2 regions of the Streptomyces sp. NPDC050085 genome follow, and region 1 is predicted to be linked to the other one. Evidence: predicted binding sites of a transcription regulator. Region 1 holds the regulator's gene; the other holds the start of a gene.

Region 1 (7,768 bases):
ATCGCCGAGATCCCCGGCGTCAAGAGCGCCCTCGTCTACGAGCCCAAGGAACAGGGCGGCCCCGGCGGCGACTTCTACGACGTCTTCCCCGCGGGCGACGGCCGCTGGTGCTTCGCGCTCGGCGACGTCCAGGGCAAGGGACCCGAGGCGGCCGTCGTCATCGGGCTCGCCCGGCCCTGGCTGCGCCTGCTCGCCCGCGAGGGCTATCCGGTCGCCCAGGTCCTGGACCGGCTCAACCGGCTGCTGCTCGACGACGCCACCGAGGCCGCCGACGCCGCCGCCCGCGCGCTCGCCGCGGCCGGCGGCCAGGGCATCCCGCCCGAGGGCTCCGCCTCCCGCTTCCTCTCACTCCTGTACGGGGAGCTGATCCCGGCCGAGGACGGCAGCGGCATGTACTGCACGCTCGCCTCCGCCGGGCACCCGCTGCCCCTGCTGATGCGGCCCGACGGGCAGGTCGCCCCGGCGGCCGTCCCGCAGGTGCTGCTCGGAGTGGTCGACGACCCCGACTACACGAGCGAAACGTTCGAGCTGCACACCGGGGACACGCTCCTGTGCGTCACCGACGGGGTGACCGAGCGGCGCCGCGGGCACCACCAGTTCGACGACGGCGACGGGCTCACCCAGGCCCTCGCCGGGTGCGCGGGGCTCACCGCGCCGCTGCTCGCCGAGCGGATCCGGCGCCTGGTGCACGCCTTCGCGGACAGCCCGCCGGACGACGACCTCGCCCTGCTGGTGCTGCAGGCCCAGTGAACCCCGGGGAGGCTGGACAATGGGGGCATGCCTTCCGCACTCCCCGACGGCGAGCCCGTCCCCGCCGACGGTTCCCTGCCCGCCGCGGCCCTGGCCGACGCCGCGTCGCGTCCCCTCGGCTTCTACCTCCACGTCCCGTACTGCGCCACGCGCTGCGGGTACTGCGACTTCAACACCTACACGGCGACCGAGCTGCGCGGTACCGGAGGCGTCCTCGCCTCCCGTGACAACTACGCGGACACGCTGGTCGAAGAGGTGCGCCTGGCCCGCAAGGTGCTCGGGGACGACCCCCGGCCCGTGCGGACCGTCTTCGTCGGGGGCGGTACGCCGACGCTGCTGGCCGCCTCCGATCTCGTACGCATGCTGACGGCGATCCGCGACGAGTTCGGCCTGGCCGAGGACGCGGAGGTGACGACGGAGGCGAACCCGGAGTCCGTGGATCCGGCGTACCTGGCCGAGCTGCGGGCCGGCGGCTTCAATCGCGTCTCGTTCGGGATGCAGAGCGCGCGACAGCACGTACTGAAGGTCCTCGACCGTACGCACACGCCCGGGCGGCCAGAGGCGTGCGTCGCCGAGGCGCGGGCCGCCGGGTTCGAGCACGTGAACCTCGACCTGATCTACGGCACGCCGGGGGAGACGGACGAGGACTGGCGGGCGTCCCTGGACGCGGCCATCGGGGCCGGGCCCGACCACGTCTCCGCGTACGCGCTGATCGTCGAGGAGGGGACGCAGCTCGCTCGGCGGATCCGCCGTGGCGAGGTGCCGATGACCGACGACGACGTGCACGCCGACCGGTACCTGATCGCGGACGAGGTGCTGTCGGGGGCCGGGTTCGACTGGTACGAGGTGTCGAACTGGGCCACGTCCGAGGCGGGCCGGTGTCTGCACAACGAGTTGTACTGGCGGGGGGCCGACTGGTGGGGGGCCGGGCCCGGGGCGCACTCGCACGTGGGCGGGGTGCGGTGGTGGAACGTGAAGCATCCCGGGGCGTATGCGGGGGCGCTGGCCGCGGGGAAGTCGCCCGGGGCCGGGCGGGAGGTTCTCGCCGATGAGGACCGGCGGGTCGAGCGGATCCTGTTGGAGCTGCGGTTGAAGGACGGGTGTCCCGTGTCGTTGCTGAAGCCCGCGGGGCTGGCGGCGGCCCGGAAGGCTGTCGCGGGTGGGTTGTTGGAGGGGGCGGCGTTCGACGCGGGGCGGGCTGTGCTGACCCTGCGGGGGCGGTTGTTGGCGGACGGGGTTGTGCGGGACCTGGTCGACTGAGTTCGCCTGCTCGCGCCCACGCGGCGGAGCCGCATATCGGCACAGCCCCGCGTCCCTTACGGGGCCGTCACGAAGTCGATCAATTCCTCCACCCTGCCCAGGAGTTCCGGCTCCAGGTCCTTGTACGTGTGGACCCGGGACAGGATGTGCTGCCAGGCCTCGCCCGTGTTCGCCACTCGCCAGCCGAGTGCGCGGCACACGCCCGTCTTCCAGTCCTGGCCGTGCGGGATGCGGGGCCAGGCGTCGATGCCCACCGAGGACGGCTTCACCGCCTCCCAGATGTCGATGTACGGGTGGCCGACGACCAGGGCGTGTGCGCTCGTCACCGACTGCGCGATCTTCCATTCCTTGGTGCCGGGGACCAGGTGGTCGACCAGGACGCCGAGGCGTGCGTCGGGGCCCGGCGCGAACTCGGACACGATCGCCGGGAGGTCGTCGACGCCCTCGAGGAACTCGACCGCGACGCCCTCGATGCGCAGGTCGTCGCCCCAGACCCGCTCGATGAGTTCGGCGTCGTGCTTTCCCTCTACGTAGATGCGGCCGGCCCGGGCCACGCGGGCGCGGGCGCCGGGGACCGCCACCGAGCCCGACGCGGTGCGGGTCGGCCGGGCGGGGCCGCCCGCTGAAGGGCGTACGAGGGTGACGGGCTTGCCTTCGAGGAGGAAGCCGCGCGGCTCCATGGGGAAGACCCGGAGCTTGCCGAAGCGGTCCTCCAGGGTCACTGTCGGGCCCTGCGCCGTCTTCTCGACGCGAACCACCGCTCCGCAGAAGCCCGTAGTGACCTCCTCGACAACGAGGTCCTGGTCCGCCGGGACCTCGGGGGCCGGCTTGTTCCGCTTCCACGGGGGAGTCAGATCGGGGCTGTACTGGCGCATTCGGCCGACGATAGGAGAAGCGCGCAGGTCCCGGCTACGACACGCCGAAACGTGACGCCAGTGTGGCGCGCTGCTCGCGGACGAACGCCGCATTCACCACCGAACCGTGCCCGGGGACGTAGACCGCGTCCTCGCCGCCCAGGTCCAGGAGGCGGTCGAGCGCGGCCGGCCAGTGGTGCGGGGCCGCGTCCGGGCCCGCCTGGGGTTCGCCCGACTCCTCGACCAGGTCGCCGCAGAAGACGATCTCCCGGGTGCCGGGGACGCCGGGGACGCCGGGGACGAGGACCGCGAGGTCGTGGCCCGTGTGGCCCGGGCCGACGTTCGCGAGGAGCACCTGCAGGCCGTCGCCCAGGTCGAGCGTCCACTCCCCGCAGACCCGGTGGCGCGGTGTGACCAGGGTGTCGACGGCCTCGGCGGCCGCGTCCGGGTCGACGCCCTGACGTTCCGCGTCGACGCGGAGTTCGTCGGCGCCGGTCGCGAAGACGGTGTCGATGCCCGCGGCCCCGTAGACCTCGACGCCCGAGAACGCGGCGGTGCCGAGGACGTGGTCGAAGTGCGGGTGGGTCAGTGCGACATGGGTCACTCGCGCGTGTGGTCCGAGGAGGCGCTGGGCGTCCGTGCGCAGCCGGGAGCCTTCACGCAGTGTGGATCCGGTGTCGATCAGCAGGGCGGCGCCGTCGCCGACGACGAGGCCGGTCGTGCAGTCCCAGCCGGGCAGCCGGACCCGCCCCACGTGCGGTGCCAGCTCTTCCCATCCCGTGGACTTCCAGTCGATGCCGTGCATGTGTCGACGCTAGCGCCCTTGCCGGGGCCGTACCCGTCGGCCGTACACTGAGCCGGGGACGACTGGCACTCACCCGCAGCGAGTGCCAATCAGGTGCCGGACAGCAGGTGCCGGACAGGAAGACGCTGGAGGTGTGCGCCCGTGCTCAGTGAACGCAGGCTCGAAGTGCTGCGCGCCATCGTCCAGGACTACGTCGGCACCGAGGAGCCGGTCGGTTCCAAGGCGCTGACCGAGCGGCACAGTCTCGGCGTCTCGCCGGCGACCGTGCGCAACGACATGGCGGCCCTGGAGGACGAGGGGTTCATCGCCCAGCCGCACACCAGCGCCGGGCGCATCCCCACCGACAAGGGGTACCGCCTCTTCGTCGACAAGCTCACCGCGGTGAAGCCGATGACGGCGCCGGAGCGGCGCGCCGTGCAGAACTTCCTGGAGGGCGCCGTCGACCTGGACGACGTCGTCGGCCGGACCGTGCGGCTGCTCGCGCAGCTGACGCGGCAGGTCGCGGTCGTGCAGTACCCGTCCCTGACCCGCTCCACCGTGCGCCACTGCGAGCTGTTGTCGCTCGCGCCCGCCCGTCTGATGCTCGTACTGATCACGGACACCGGGCGCGTGGAGCAGCGGATGATCGACTGCCCGGCGCCGTTCGGCGAATCGTCCCTGGCGGACCTGCGGGCCCGGCTCAACAGCCGCGTCGCGGGCCGTCGCTTCGCCGACGTGCCGCAGCTGGTGCAGGATCTGCCGGAGGCCTTCGAAGCGGAGGACCGCGGCACGGTCGCGACGGTGCTCTCCACTCTGCTGGAGACGCTCGTCGAAGAATCCGAGGAACGGCTGATGATCGGCGGCACCGCCAATCTCACCCGCTTCGGACATGACTTTCCCCTCACCATCCGACCCGTCCTCGAGGCTCTCGAGGAGCAGGTCGTCCTCCTCAAGTTGCTTGGTGAGGTGGGGGATTCGGGCATGGCCGTACGGATCGGTCACGAGAACGCCCATGAGGGACTCAACTCCACGTCCGTCGTGTCGGTCGGCTACGGTTCGGGCGGCGAGGCAGTCGCCAAGCTCGGCGTGGTCGGACCGACCCGCATGGATTACCCGGGAACGATGGGAGCAGTACGCGCAGTGGCACGTTACGTCGGACAGATCCTGGCGGAGTCGTAAGTGGCCACGGACTACTACGCCGTACTCGGCGTGCGCCGCGACGCTTCCCAGGACGAGATCAAGAAGGCCTTCCGGAGGCTGGCCCGTGAGCTTCACCCGGATGTGAATCCGGACCCGAAGACTCAGGAGCGCTTCAAGGAGATCAACGCCGCATACGAGGTCCTCTCCGACCCGCAGAAGAAGCAGGTCTACGACCTGGGGGGCGACCCCCTGTCGCAGTCCGGCGGCGGGGCCGGCGGCTTCGGGCAGGGCGGGTTCGGGAACTTCTCGGACATCATGGACGCGTTCTTCGGGACGGCGTCGCAGCGTGGGCCGAGGTCCAGGACCCGTCGCGGCCAGGACGCCATGATCCGGCTCGAGGTCGAGCTGGACGAGGCCGCCTTCGGCACCACCAAGGACATCCAGGTCGACACCGCTGTCGTGTGTACGACCTGTAGTGGGGAAGGTGCCGCGCCGGGGACTTCCGCCCAGACCTGTGACATGTGTCGCGGGCGGGGCGAGGTTTCGCAGGTCACGCGGTCCTTCCTCGGGCAGGTCATGACCTCGCGGCCGTGTCCGCAGTGTCAGGGCTTCGGGACCGTGGTGCCGACGCCCTGCCCGGAGTGCGCCGGTGACGGTCGCATCCGGTCGCGGCGGACGCTGACCGTGAAGATCCCGGCCGGTGTGGACAACGGGACGCGGATCCAGCTCGCCGGCGAGGGCGAGGTCGGGCCCGGTGGCGGTCCGGCCGGGGATCTGTACGTCGAGATCCATGAGCTGCCGCATCCTGTTTTCCAGCGGCGCGGCGACGATCTGCACTGCACCGTGACCATCCCGATGACCGCGGCCGCTCTCGGTACGAAGGTGCCGCTGGAGACGCTCGACGGGCTCGAGGAGATCGACATCCGGCCCGGCACGCAATCGGGCCAGTCGGTGCCGCTGCACGGGCGCGGCGTCACGCATCTGCGGGGCGGCGGCCGGGGCGACCTGATCGTGCACGTCGAGGTGATGACGCCGCAGAAGCTCGACCCCGAGCAGGAGCGGTTGCTGCGCGAGCTGGCGGCGCTGCGGGGTGAGGAGCGGCCCACCGGGCAGTTTCAGCCGGGGCAGCAGGGGTTGTTCTCGCGGTTGAAGGATGCGTTCAACGGGCGTTGAGCCGGTGAATTCGGGGCTCGGGGGTGTTTCCCCCGGGCCCCTTTTCGCGGCTATTGGGGTGCCTCGGTCTGTGGGGTGCCGAGTGCTGGTTTCGTCGTGGCTGGTCGCGCAGTTCCCCGCGCCCCTGATAGCCGACCGCTGATTCGGACGTGCGGGCCGCACATGGCACGATGCCGGTATGTCCTCCTCCGCACTGAGCGATCTCTGTCCCTGTCCGATCGTGCAGGCCCCCATGGCGGGCGGTGCTTCCAGTCCCGCGCTCGTGGCTGCCGTGTGTGAGGCGGGTGGGCTCGGGTTTCTCGCTGCCGGGTACAAGACCGCCGACGGGATGTACCAGGAGATCAAGCAGGTGCGCGGGCTGACCGGGCGGCCCTTCGGCGTCAATCTGTTCATGCCGCAGGCCGAGTACCCCGGTGCAAGCACCGGCTCCACTGGAGCGGCTCGCGCCGCGCACTCTGTTGCGGCCAGTGTCGAGGTCTACCGGCACCAGCTCGCCGGGGAGGCCGGCTGGTACCAGACGCCGCTGGGGGATCCCGACAGCGGGCGCGACGACAATTTCGACGCCAAGCTCGCCATTCTCGTGGACGATCCGGTGCCGTTGGTGACCTTTACGTTCGGGTGCCCGAGCCGCGAGGTGATCGACTCGCTGCGCGGCGTGGGCACGCTCACCGCCGTCACCGTGACCACCGTCGAGGAGGCCCTCGCCGCGCAGTGGGCGGGCGCCGACGCGGTGTGCGTCCAGGGCATCGAGGCGGGCGGCCACCAGGGCACGCACCGCGACAACCCCGAGGCCGACGGCAGCGGCGTGGGACTGCTCGCGCTGATCGCCCAGGTGCGCGAGGTCGTGTCGCTGCCGATCATCGCCGCCGGCGGGATCATGCGGGGCGCGCAGGTCGCCGCGGTGCTGGCGGCCGGGGCCGATCTGGCGCAGTTGGGCACCGCGTTCCTCGTGACCCCGGAGTCCGGTGCGCCCGCGCTGCACAAGCGGGCCATGACCGATCCGCTGTTCACCCGGACCGAGTTGACCCGGGCGTTCTCCGGGCGCCCCGCGCGCGGGCTCGTCAACCGGTTCATGCGCGAGCACGGGCCGTACGCGCCCGCCGCGTACCCGGAGGTGCACCACATGACGTCGCCCCTGCGCAAGGCCGCGGCCAAGGCCGGTGACCCGCAGGCCATGGCGCTGTGGGCGGGGCAGGGGCACCGGCTCGCCCGGGAGCTGCCGGCCGGGCAGCTCGTCGAGGTGCTCGCTGCCGAACTCGCCGCCGCCAAGGCCGCGTTGGGGCAGCGGGGTGCCGCGTGACGGCGCCGGTGTTCGTTGTCGAGGCGGCCGAGGGCGTCGAGGGCGTCAAGGGTGGCGTGCCGGGCGACTGTACGTACGTACTGGACGGGCCCGAAGGGCGGCATGCCGTCTCCGTGAAGCGGCTGCGCGCCGGGGAGGCCGTGGTGCTCACCGACGGGCGCGGCGCGTGGTGCGAGGCGGTCGTGGCCGGGAGCGAGGGCAAGGACCGGCTGATCGTCGAGGCCGGGCCCGTGCGGGTCGAGGCCGAGGAACGGCCGCGGATCACCGTCGTACAGGCGCTGCCCAAGGGCGACCGGGGTGAGCTCGCCGTCGAGACGATGACCGAGACCGGGGTCGACGCGATCGTGCCGTGGTCGGCGTCGCGCTGCATCACGCAGTGGCGCGGCGAGCGTGGCGTGAAGGCGCTCGGCAAGTGGCGGGCGACCGCGCGCGAGGCGGGCAAGCAGTCGCGCCGGGTCCGGTTCCCCGAGGTCGCGGACGCCGCGTCCACGAAGGAGGTCGCGGCGC
Region 2 (7,768 bases), on a different contig from region 1:
CGTCAGGAAGAGCCCGCTGATCCGCACCGCCGTCGCGGCCGCGGCGAGCACCCCGGCGAGGGCCCACCGGTCGCGCCGCGCCGCGAGCCACGCGGGCAGCGCGAGCGCGAGGAACAGCGCCTCGGTGTACCCGGCGGCCAGGAACACCGCGCACGGCGACAGCAGCAGGAGCAGCACGGCCCGGCCGCCCGCCGCGCCGCCGCCCGCGATGCGCGCGAGGGCGAGAGCGGCGACGGCGCCCGACACCAGCGAGATCAGCAGCCCGGCGAGCGTCCAGTGCGGCACGACGAGGTGCACGGCGCGCAGCACGAGCGGGAACCCGGGGAAGAACGCCTCGGCGTTGTCGTCGGCCCGGCCCGCCCCGGGGAAGTACCCGAACTCGGCGATGCGCCGGTAGTGCCACCAGTCCCACTGCTCCCACACCGAGAGCAGCGGCCGCGCCCGCTTGGCGTCGGGGTCGGCGGGGAACAGCCGGGCCACGCAGTACGCGGTCACGAGCAGCGCGAGCCGGGTGACCAGATAGGTCACGAGGACCGTCCGGTCGAGGTCGCTCAGTCGTCTCAACCACCTCAACCGCCTCAACTTCCTTCGCCGGGGCGTGGGTTGAGGACGTACAGGAGGTGCTTCGAGGAGGGCCGCGGGCATCCGGGAGCTCCGTTTCTGCGCGTGCGGGACCGCCCGGCGGCGCGTCGTGCGGGCGCCGCCGGTCGGCGGGTGGATGCGGGTGCGAGTGCGAGTGCGGTGCTACGGGGTGGACGTGTCCGGCGCGGTCGGCGTGCTGGAGCCGCTGCCGAACGGGGTGCCCGTCGACGTACCGGTCGACGTACTGGTCGGCGTACCGAACGGTGTCCCCGTCGGCGCATCGGACGCGCCGTCGGTCTCGGTGGAGCTCGCGGTCGCCGGCGGCTGCGACGTGCGCACCGACCCCTGCGGCGGCGACGTGGTCGCTGCGCCGGGCGCCGTGGACGGCGGCCCGGACGACGGCGCGGGCAGCGGCCGCCCGGTGTCGGCGGGCTGCACCGTACGCGGCCCGTCCGCCAGGAGACCGGACGCCACGGCCGCGCCCGACCCGGCGCAGAGCACGACCGCGGCGGCCGCGGCGACGGTCAGGCGGCGCCGCCGCAGCCGGTCGCCGCGGGCCCGGATCACCGGGCCGGGCCACGGGGTGGTCTGCCGCCCGCCGGACGCGGCCAGGTCCTTGAGCGCCTCGGCCAGGCCGTGCTCGTCGCGCTGCTGCTCAGTCACGGTGCGCCTCCTGCGCGCGAGGGTCCTGCATACGGTCGGCAAGGGCGGCCCTGCCCCGGGACAGATGGGTCTTCACGGTGCCGGTGGACAGGCCGGTCTCGGCCGCTGTCTGCTCGACGGACAGATCGCAGATGTAGTGCAGGGCGACGACCCGGCGCTGCTGTGCGGAGAGCCCCTTCAGCGCCTCGACGAGCGCGACGCTGCCGGGCTCGGGCGCGCCCACGGGCGGCGCCCCGCCGTGCCGCAGCCAGGCCTGCTCGCTGCGCCGCAGCCCTTTGAAGCGCCGCACCGCGAGCCGCCAGGCCACGGTCCGTATCCAGGCCTCGGGCGCGGACTCCCGGTCGAGCCGTCCGCGCCGGCTCCACGCCCTGACGAACGCCTCCTGCACGACGTCCTGCGCTTCCTGCAGATCGCCGAGCATGACGTACAGCTGCCCGGTGAGCCGCCCGACCGCATGGGCGTAGAACTCCTCGAACTCCTCAGCGGTCACTGCCGTGCTCCCCGTGCTGCTCCCCGTACGTGCTGTCGTGGTCTATAGACCTGGCGGCCCGCCGCCGGTTGACACCCCGGGGAAGAAAAGTTCTAGGAAGCCCATCCGGGAACGGTCGGCAGCACCCGGTCGGCGACCTTGAGCAGCGTCGCGTCGTCCGGCACGCCGCCGTCCGCGCGCCACAGGGTCAGCTCGAAGAAGCCGCCGCTGTCCTTGGCGTGCAGCGGGACGACGAGGACCCGCGCCGGGACGCCCGGCGTGCTGGTCGCGTCGCTGCCGTCGAGGCGGAAGCCGATGCCGATGGTGCGGTCGGAGTAGAGGGCCCCGGTGCGGCCGAGCACCTTGCGCGGTGTGACCTCGGCGCCGAGCAGCTCGGTGGTCGTGGCGACCGTGAGCCGGTTGTACGTCGCCGCCAGCGTCACGGTGTACGTGTCGAGCTCGACCCGCGCCGAGGGGTGCGGGGCAGTGCCGATCGAGCCCCCGCTGCCGCTCGCGCTCTTCGCGACCTCGCCCGGGGTGCCGACGAGCGCGGCGAGGTCGGTGCGGTTGAGGGCCTTGCACAGCTGCGCCCCGTGGACGCGGCCCGCCGCCTCGTCCCCCTTCTCTGCGGCCCCGCCGGTGCAGGCCGCGGGCTTCGCGTCGCCGCCTGTACCGTCGGCGTTCTGCGTCCTCATGAGCGCCCAGAACCCGATGACGAACACCGTCACGAGGGCCACGGCCGATATCGCCTGCCCCCAGACGTTCGTGACCTTCGCAGCCCCGTCAGTTCTGTCGCTCATGTCCCCCACCTGCGGTGATCCCCCCATACGTGCCCGGGGACAGTAACCGATAACGCCCGAGGGCGGCACCCCCTCACGAAGAGGAGGTACCGCCCTCGGAACGTAGGACAGTCGATCGACCGGGGTCGATCAGAAGTCCATGTCACCGCCCGGCATGCCGCCGCCGGCCGGGGCAGCGCCCGCCTTCTCCGGCTTGTCGGCGATGACGGCCTCGGTGGTGAGGAACAGCGCGGCGATCGACGCGGCGTTCTGGAGCGCGGAGCGCGTCACCTTGGCCGGGTCGAGGATGCCCTCGGCGATCATGTCGACGTACTCGCCGGTCGCGGCGTTCAGACCGTGACCGATGGGAAGGTTGCGCACCTTCTCCACGACGACGCCACCCTCGAGACCACCGTTGACGGCGATCTGCTTGAGCGGGGCCTCGAGCGCGAGCTTCACGGCGTTGGCGCCGGTCGCCTCGTCACCCTGCAGCTCCAGCTTCTCGAACACCGCGGAGGCCTGGAGGAGGGCCACGCCACCACCGGCGACGATGCCCTCTTCGACGGCCGCCTTCGCGTTGCGAACGGCGTCCTCGATGCGGTGCTTGCGCTCCTTGAGCTCGACCTCGGTCGCGGCACCGGCCTTGATGACCGCAACACCGCCGGCAAGCTTCGCCAGGCGCTCCTGCAGCTTCTCGCGGTCGTAGTCGCTGTCCGAGTTCTCGATCTCGGCGCGGATCTGGTTGACGCGGCCCTGGACCTGGTCGCTGTCACCGGAGCCGTCGACGATCGTCGTCTCGTCCTTGGTGATGACGACCTTGCGGGCGCGGCCGAGCAGGTCGAGACCGGCGTTCTCCAGCTTGAGGCCGACCTCCTCGGAGATGACGGTGCCACCGGTGAGGATGGCGATGTCGCCGAGCATGGCCTTGCGGCGGTCACCGAAGCCCGGGGCCTTGACGGCGACGGACTTGAAGGTGCCACGGATCTTGTTGACGACCAGGGTCGACAGGGCCTCGCCCTCGACGTCCTCGGCGATGATCAGCAGCGGCTTGCCGGACTGCATGACCTTCTCGAGCAGCGGAAGGAGGTCCTTCACGTTGCCGATCTTCGAGTTGACGATCAGGATGTACGGGTCGTCGAGCGACGCCTCCATACGCTCCATGTCGGTGGCGAAGTACGCCGAGATGTAGCCCTTGTCGAAGCGCATGCCCTCGGTGAGCTCGAGCTCGAGACCGAAGGTCTGCGACTCCTCGACGGTGATGACGCCTTCCTTGCCGACCTTGTCCATCGCCTCGGCGATGAGCTCGCCGATCTGGGTGTCGGCGGCGGAGATGGAGGCCGTCGAAGCGATCTGCTCCTTGGTCTCCACGTCCTTGGCCTGCTCGAGCAGGGCGGCGGAGACGGCCTCGACGGCCTTCTCGATGCCACGCTTGAGGGCCATCGGGTTGGCACCCGCGGCGACGTTGCGAAGGCCTTCGCGAACGAGCGCCTGGGCCAGGACGGTCGCGGTCGTCGTGCCGTCACCGGCGACGTCGTCCGTCTTCTTCGCGACCTCCTTGACCAGCTCGGCGCCGATCTTCTCGTACGGGTCCTCGAGCTCGATCTCCTTGGCGATGGACACACCATCGTTGGTGATCGTGGGGGCGCCCCACTTCTTCTCGAGGACGACGTTGCGACCCTTGGGGCCCAGGGTCACCTTGACGGCGTCGGCGAGCTGGTTCATGCCGCGCTCGAGGCCGCGCCGTGCCTCCTCGTCGAACGCGATGATCTTGGCCATGTGAAGTGGTCCTCCCGGACGGGGTGGAAACGCAAACGGACCGTGCTGGTGCCCGCGACGGACGGCCTGCAGTCCTTGTGGTTCCTTGCCCCACCCGGCCTGCGGACCTCACCGACTCGATCCAAGTTTTTAAGGGGTACAGCCTGTCACTCTCACTGGGAGAGTGCTAAGCCCAATGATTAGCACTCGACCCATGCGAGTGCAAGGCCGTACCACATAACCCCAGGTCACGCCCGCCCGCGCAGCACGAAGGGCCCGCGCCCCCTGGGGGACGCGGACCCTTCGTCTCGTACGAAGCTTCAGTCAGACGCGACGCGCTTCAGCTAGTGGCCAGGCGGACCATGTCGGCCTGCGGCCCCTTCTGGCCCTGCGAGATCTCGAATTCCACTCGCTGACCCTCTTCGAGGGTGCGGTAGCCGTCCATCTGAATCGCGCTGTAGTGGACGAATACATCCGCACCACCGTCGACCGCGATGAAGCCGTACCCCTTCTCCGCGTTGAACCACTTGACGGTGCCCTGAGCCATGCCTAACTCCCCTATTACTGGCCCTTGCGCGAGTCCGCACTTCGCGGACCCGGGTCAGACCTCACGCCCCAAAGGGTTTGGGGGTGTGCGCCGGAACGCGTCGACCGCGGCTGAATGTATCTGCCCAACTGCCGTCTGCAACAGGTCAATCGGACGAGAATTCTGGGCACGCTCGATCGGGGGAATCGGGCCAACTCGCCGGATCTCAGGGCAAGTCGGGCCGCGTAAATGCCATAAAAGGCCCGAATGGGCTGGACACTTTGGCTGCTTCTTGTCGGGGCCCGGGCGAGAACTCATATGCGCCCGTCATGCACCACAGAGGAGAACGAACCAGCTTCCCCAACTGTACCCCCCTCAACCATGCAGAATTGCCCCCTCCGCTTCTCTCGCGGAGGGGGCAATTCAAGTAACTCTGCGTAGAACGCGAAAGATCAGCCGCCGGCGACGGCCGGAATGATCGAGACCCCGGCGCCGTCCGGCGTCGCCGTCTCGAGGCCCTGCTCGAAACGGACGTCGTCGTCGTTCACGTACACGTTCACGAAGCGGCGCAGCTTGCCCTGGTCGTCGAGGACGCGGGCGGCGATGCCGGTGTGGTTCTTCTCCAGGTCGGCGATGACGTCGGCGAGGGTGGCGCCCTCGGCGGGGACCTCGGCCTGACCGCCGGTGTAGGTGCGGAGGATGGTGGGGATGCGGACGTTGACGCTCATGGGGGTGACTCCCGGTGCTACAGGGCTGGTTCGATTGGCTCAGTCGGTGGCGAGGCCCGCATCGCGGAACGCCTCGAGGGACGGCCGGATGGTCGCGGTCGCCTGGGACGAATCGGCAACGGCGTCGAGCGTCTTGAGCCCGTCACCGGTGTTCAGGACGACCGTCGTCAGGGTCGGGTCGATGAGGCCCGCCTCGATGAGCTTCTTCGTGACGCCGAGGGTCACACCGCCCGCGGTCTCCGCGAAGATGCCCTCCGTCTGCGCGAGCAGCTTGATCGCGTCGACGACCTGCTCGTCGTTGACGTCCTCCACGGCGCCGCCGGTGCGGCGCGCGATGTCGAGGACGTACGGGCCGTCGGCCGGGTTTCCGATCGCGAGCGACTTGGCGATCGTGTTCGGCTTCTGCGGGCGGACCACGTCGTGGCCGCCCTTGTAGGCGACGGAGACCGGGGAGCAGCCCTCGGCCTGGGCGCCGAAGAGCTTGTACGGCTTGTCCTCGACGAGGCCGAGCGCGATGAGCTCCTTCAGGCCCTTGTCGATCTTCGTGAACTGCGAGCCGGACGCGATCGGGATGACCAGCTGGTCGGGCAGCTGCCAGCCGAGCTGCTCGCAGATCTCGTAGGCGAGCGTCTTGGAACCCTCGCCGTAGTACGGACGGAGATTTACGTTCACAAAGCCCCAGCCCTCGCCCAGCGGGTCGCCGATGAGCTCGGAGCAGAAGCGGTTCACGTCGTCGTAGTTGCCCTCGATGGCGACGAGGTCACCGCCGTAGACACCGGCCATGACGACCTTGCCCTGCTCCAGGTCGTGCGGGATGAACACGCAGGAGCGGAAGCCGGCGCGGGCGGCGGCGGCGCCGACGGCGCCGGCCAGGTTGCCGGTGGAGGAGCAGGACAGGGTGGTGAAGCCGAAGGCGCGGGCGGCCTCGATGGCCTGGGCGACGACGCGGTCCTTGAAGGAGTGCGTCGGGTTGCCGGAGTCGTCCTTGACGAACAACTTGCCCTGCTCGACGCCGAGTTCACGGGCGAGGTTGTCGGCCTGGACGAGCTTGGTCCAGCCCGGGTTCAGGTTCGGCTTCTCGGCGACGTCGGCCGGGACGGGCAGGAGAGGGGCGTAGCGCCAGATGTTGGCCGGGCCCGCCTCGATCTGCTTGCGGAGGGCTGCGGCTTGTTCGGGCCCCCCGACGGGCAGGTCGTAAGCGACCTCCAGAGGCCCGAAACACTCGACGCACGCGAAGATCGGACCGAGCGGGAACTGGGCGCCGCACTCGCGGCAGGAGAGGCCACTGGCCGGCCCCAGATCAACAGCGGCGACGGTGGTGGTCGTTTCGGTGGCGACAGTCTGTACAGCCATGAGAGGCGAGGCCCTTTCTCCTCATCTTCCTCGCGACGCACCTCGCCGCGAGACGGATTTGGCACCTTCCCTAGCCGGGAGCCTCGCTGCGCACGGTGATGTGTGCGGACGAGACCGGCTGGAGGGTTGCCGGGGCTTCAACGGGCCGTATCCCTCTGCCCCTCTGGATGAGCGGTATTCGATTGTGAGTTTCAGTTGTGGGCTCGGGTGACCCCCGACATGCGATGGTCACCGGCGTTGTTCAAGACTGTAACCGAAGCCCTGGACCCTTGAGATAGTCGTCCGTACCGCGAGATGGATCACATACGGGAGGACCCTGACCGTGCTGGAAGAGGTCGAGCGCTGGCTGAGCAGGCGTTCCTGGTCCGTGGCCGACCGCCCGCTGCACCAGCTGATCGCGGCGAAACGTACGTCGGGCCAGAAGGTCAGCGTCGTCCTGCCCGCGCTCGACGAGGAGTCGACCGTCGGCGAGATCGTCACCGTGATCCGGCGCGAGCTGATGACGCAGGCGGTGCCGCTCGTCGACGAGCTGGTGGTCGTGGACTCCGGTTCCACGGACCGTACGTCCGAGGTCGCCGCGGCGGCCGGGGCCCGGGTGGTGCACCGGGACACGATCCTGCCGCGCATCCCGGCCAGGCCCGGCAAGGGCGAGGTGCTGTGGCGGTCGCTGTTCGTCACGTCCGGTGACATCGTCTGCTTCGTGGACGCGGACCTGAAGGAGTTCTCGGCGGACTTCGTCTCCGGGATCGTCGGTCCGCTGCTCACCGACCCCGGCGTGGATTTCGTGAAGGCGATGTACGACCGGCCGCTGGGCGGGGCGGCGGGCCAGGGCGGGCGCGTGACCGAGCTGATGGCCCGGCCGATACTCAATCTGCACTGGCCCCAACTGGCGGGATTCGTCCAGCCGTTGGGC

The links. Region 1 encodes HrcA, which represses chaperone genes, less so after heat shock. Its sites were predicted from a motif close to TTNGCACTCNGNNNNNCNGAGTGCNAA; they were not measured.
Region 2: the regulator HrcA is predicted to act here: its motif matches at 4,413-4,439, upstream of groL (chaperonin GroEL).

What each region holds. Positions count from the first base shown of each region.
Region 1 covers NZ_JBITJZ010000002.1:117,304-125,071, reverse strand. The annotation lists gene ACIBUY_RS08975 (SpoIIE family protein phosphatase) at 1-750, shown strand, start outside; gene hemW (radical SAM family heme chaperone HemW) at 778-2,010, shown strand; gene ACIBUY_RS08965 (DUF3097 domain-containing protein) at 2,067-2,885, opposite strand; gene ACIBUY_RS08960 (MBL fold metallo-hydrolase) at 2,920-3,669, opposite strand; gene hrcA (heat-inducible transcriptional repressor HrcA) at 3,811-4,827, shown strand; gene dnaJ (molecular chaperone DnaJ) at 4,828-5,961, shown strand; gene ACIBUY_RS08945 (nitronate monooxygenase) at 6,140-7,261, shown strand; gene ACIBUY_RS08940 (16S rRNA (uracil(1498)-N(3))-methyltransferase) at 7,258-7,768, shown strand, end outside.
Region 2 covers NZ_JBITJZ010000010.1:141,686-149,453, reverse strand. The annotation lists gene ACIBUY_RS31370 (hypothetical protein) at 1-645, opposite strand, end outside; gene ACIBUY_RS31365 (hypothetical protein) at 745-1,245, opposite strand; gene ACIBUY_RS31360 (SigE family RNA polymerase sigma factor) at 1,238-1,735, opposite strand; gene ACIBUY_RS31355 (DUF6215 domain-containing protein) at 1,828-2,514, opposite strand; gene groL (chaperonin GroEL) at 2,644-4,269, opposite strand; gene ACIBUY_RS31345 (cold-shock protein) at 4,589-4,795, opposite strand; gene ACIBUY_RS31340 (MoaD/ThiS family protein) at 5,227-5,502, opposite strand; gene thrC (threonine synthase) at 5,542-6,855, opposite strand; SAM riboswitch class I at 6,874-7,029, opposite strand; gene ACIBUY_RS31330 (glucosyl-3-phosphoglycerate synthase) at 7,178-7,768, shown strand, end outside.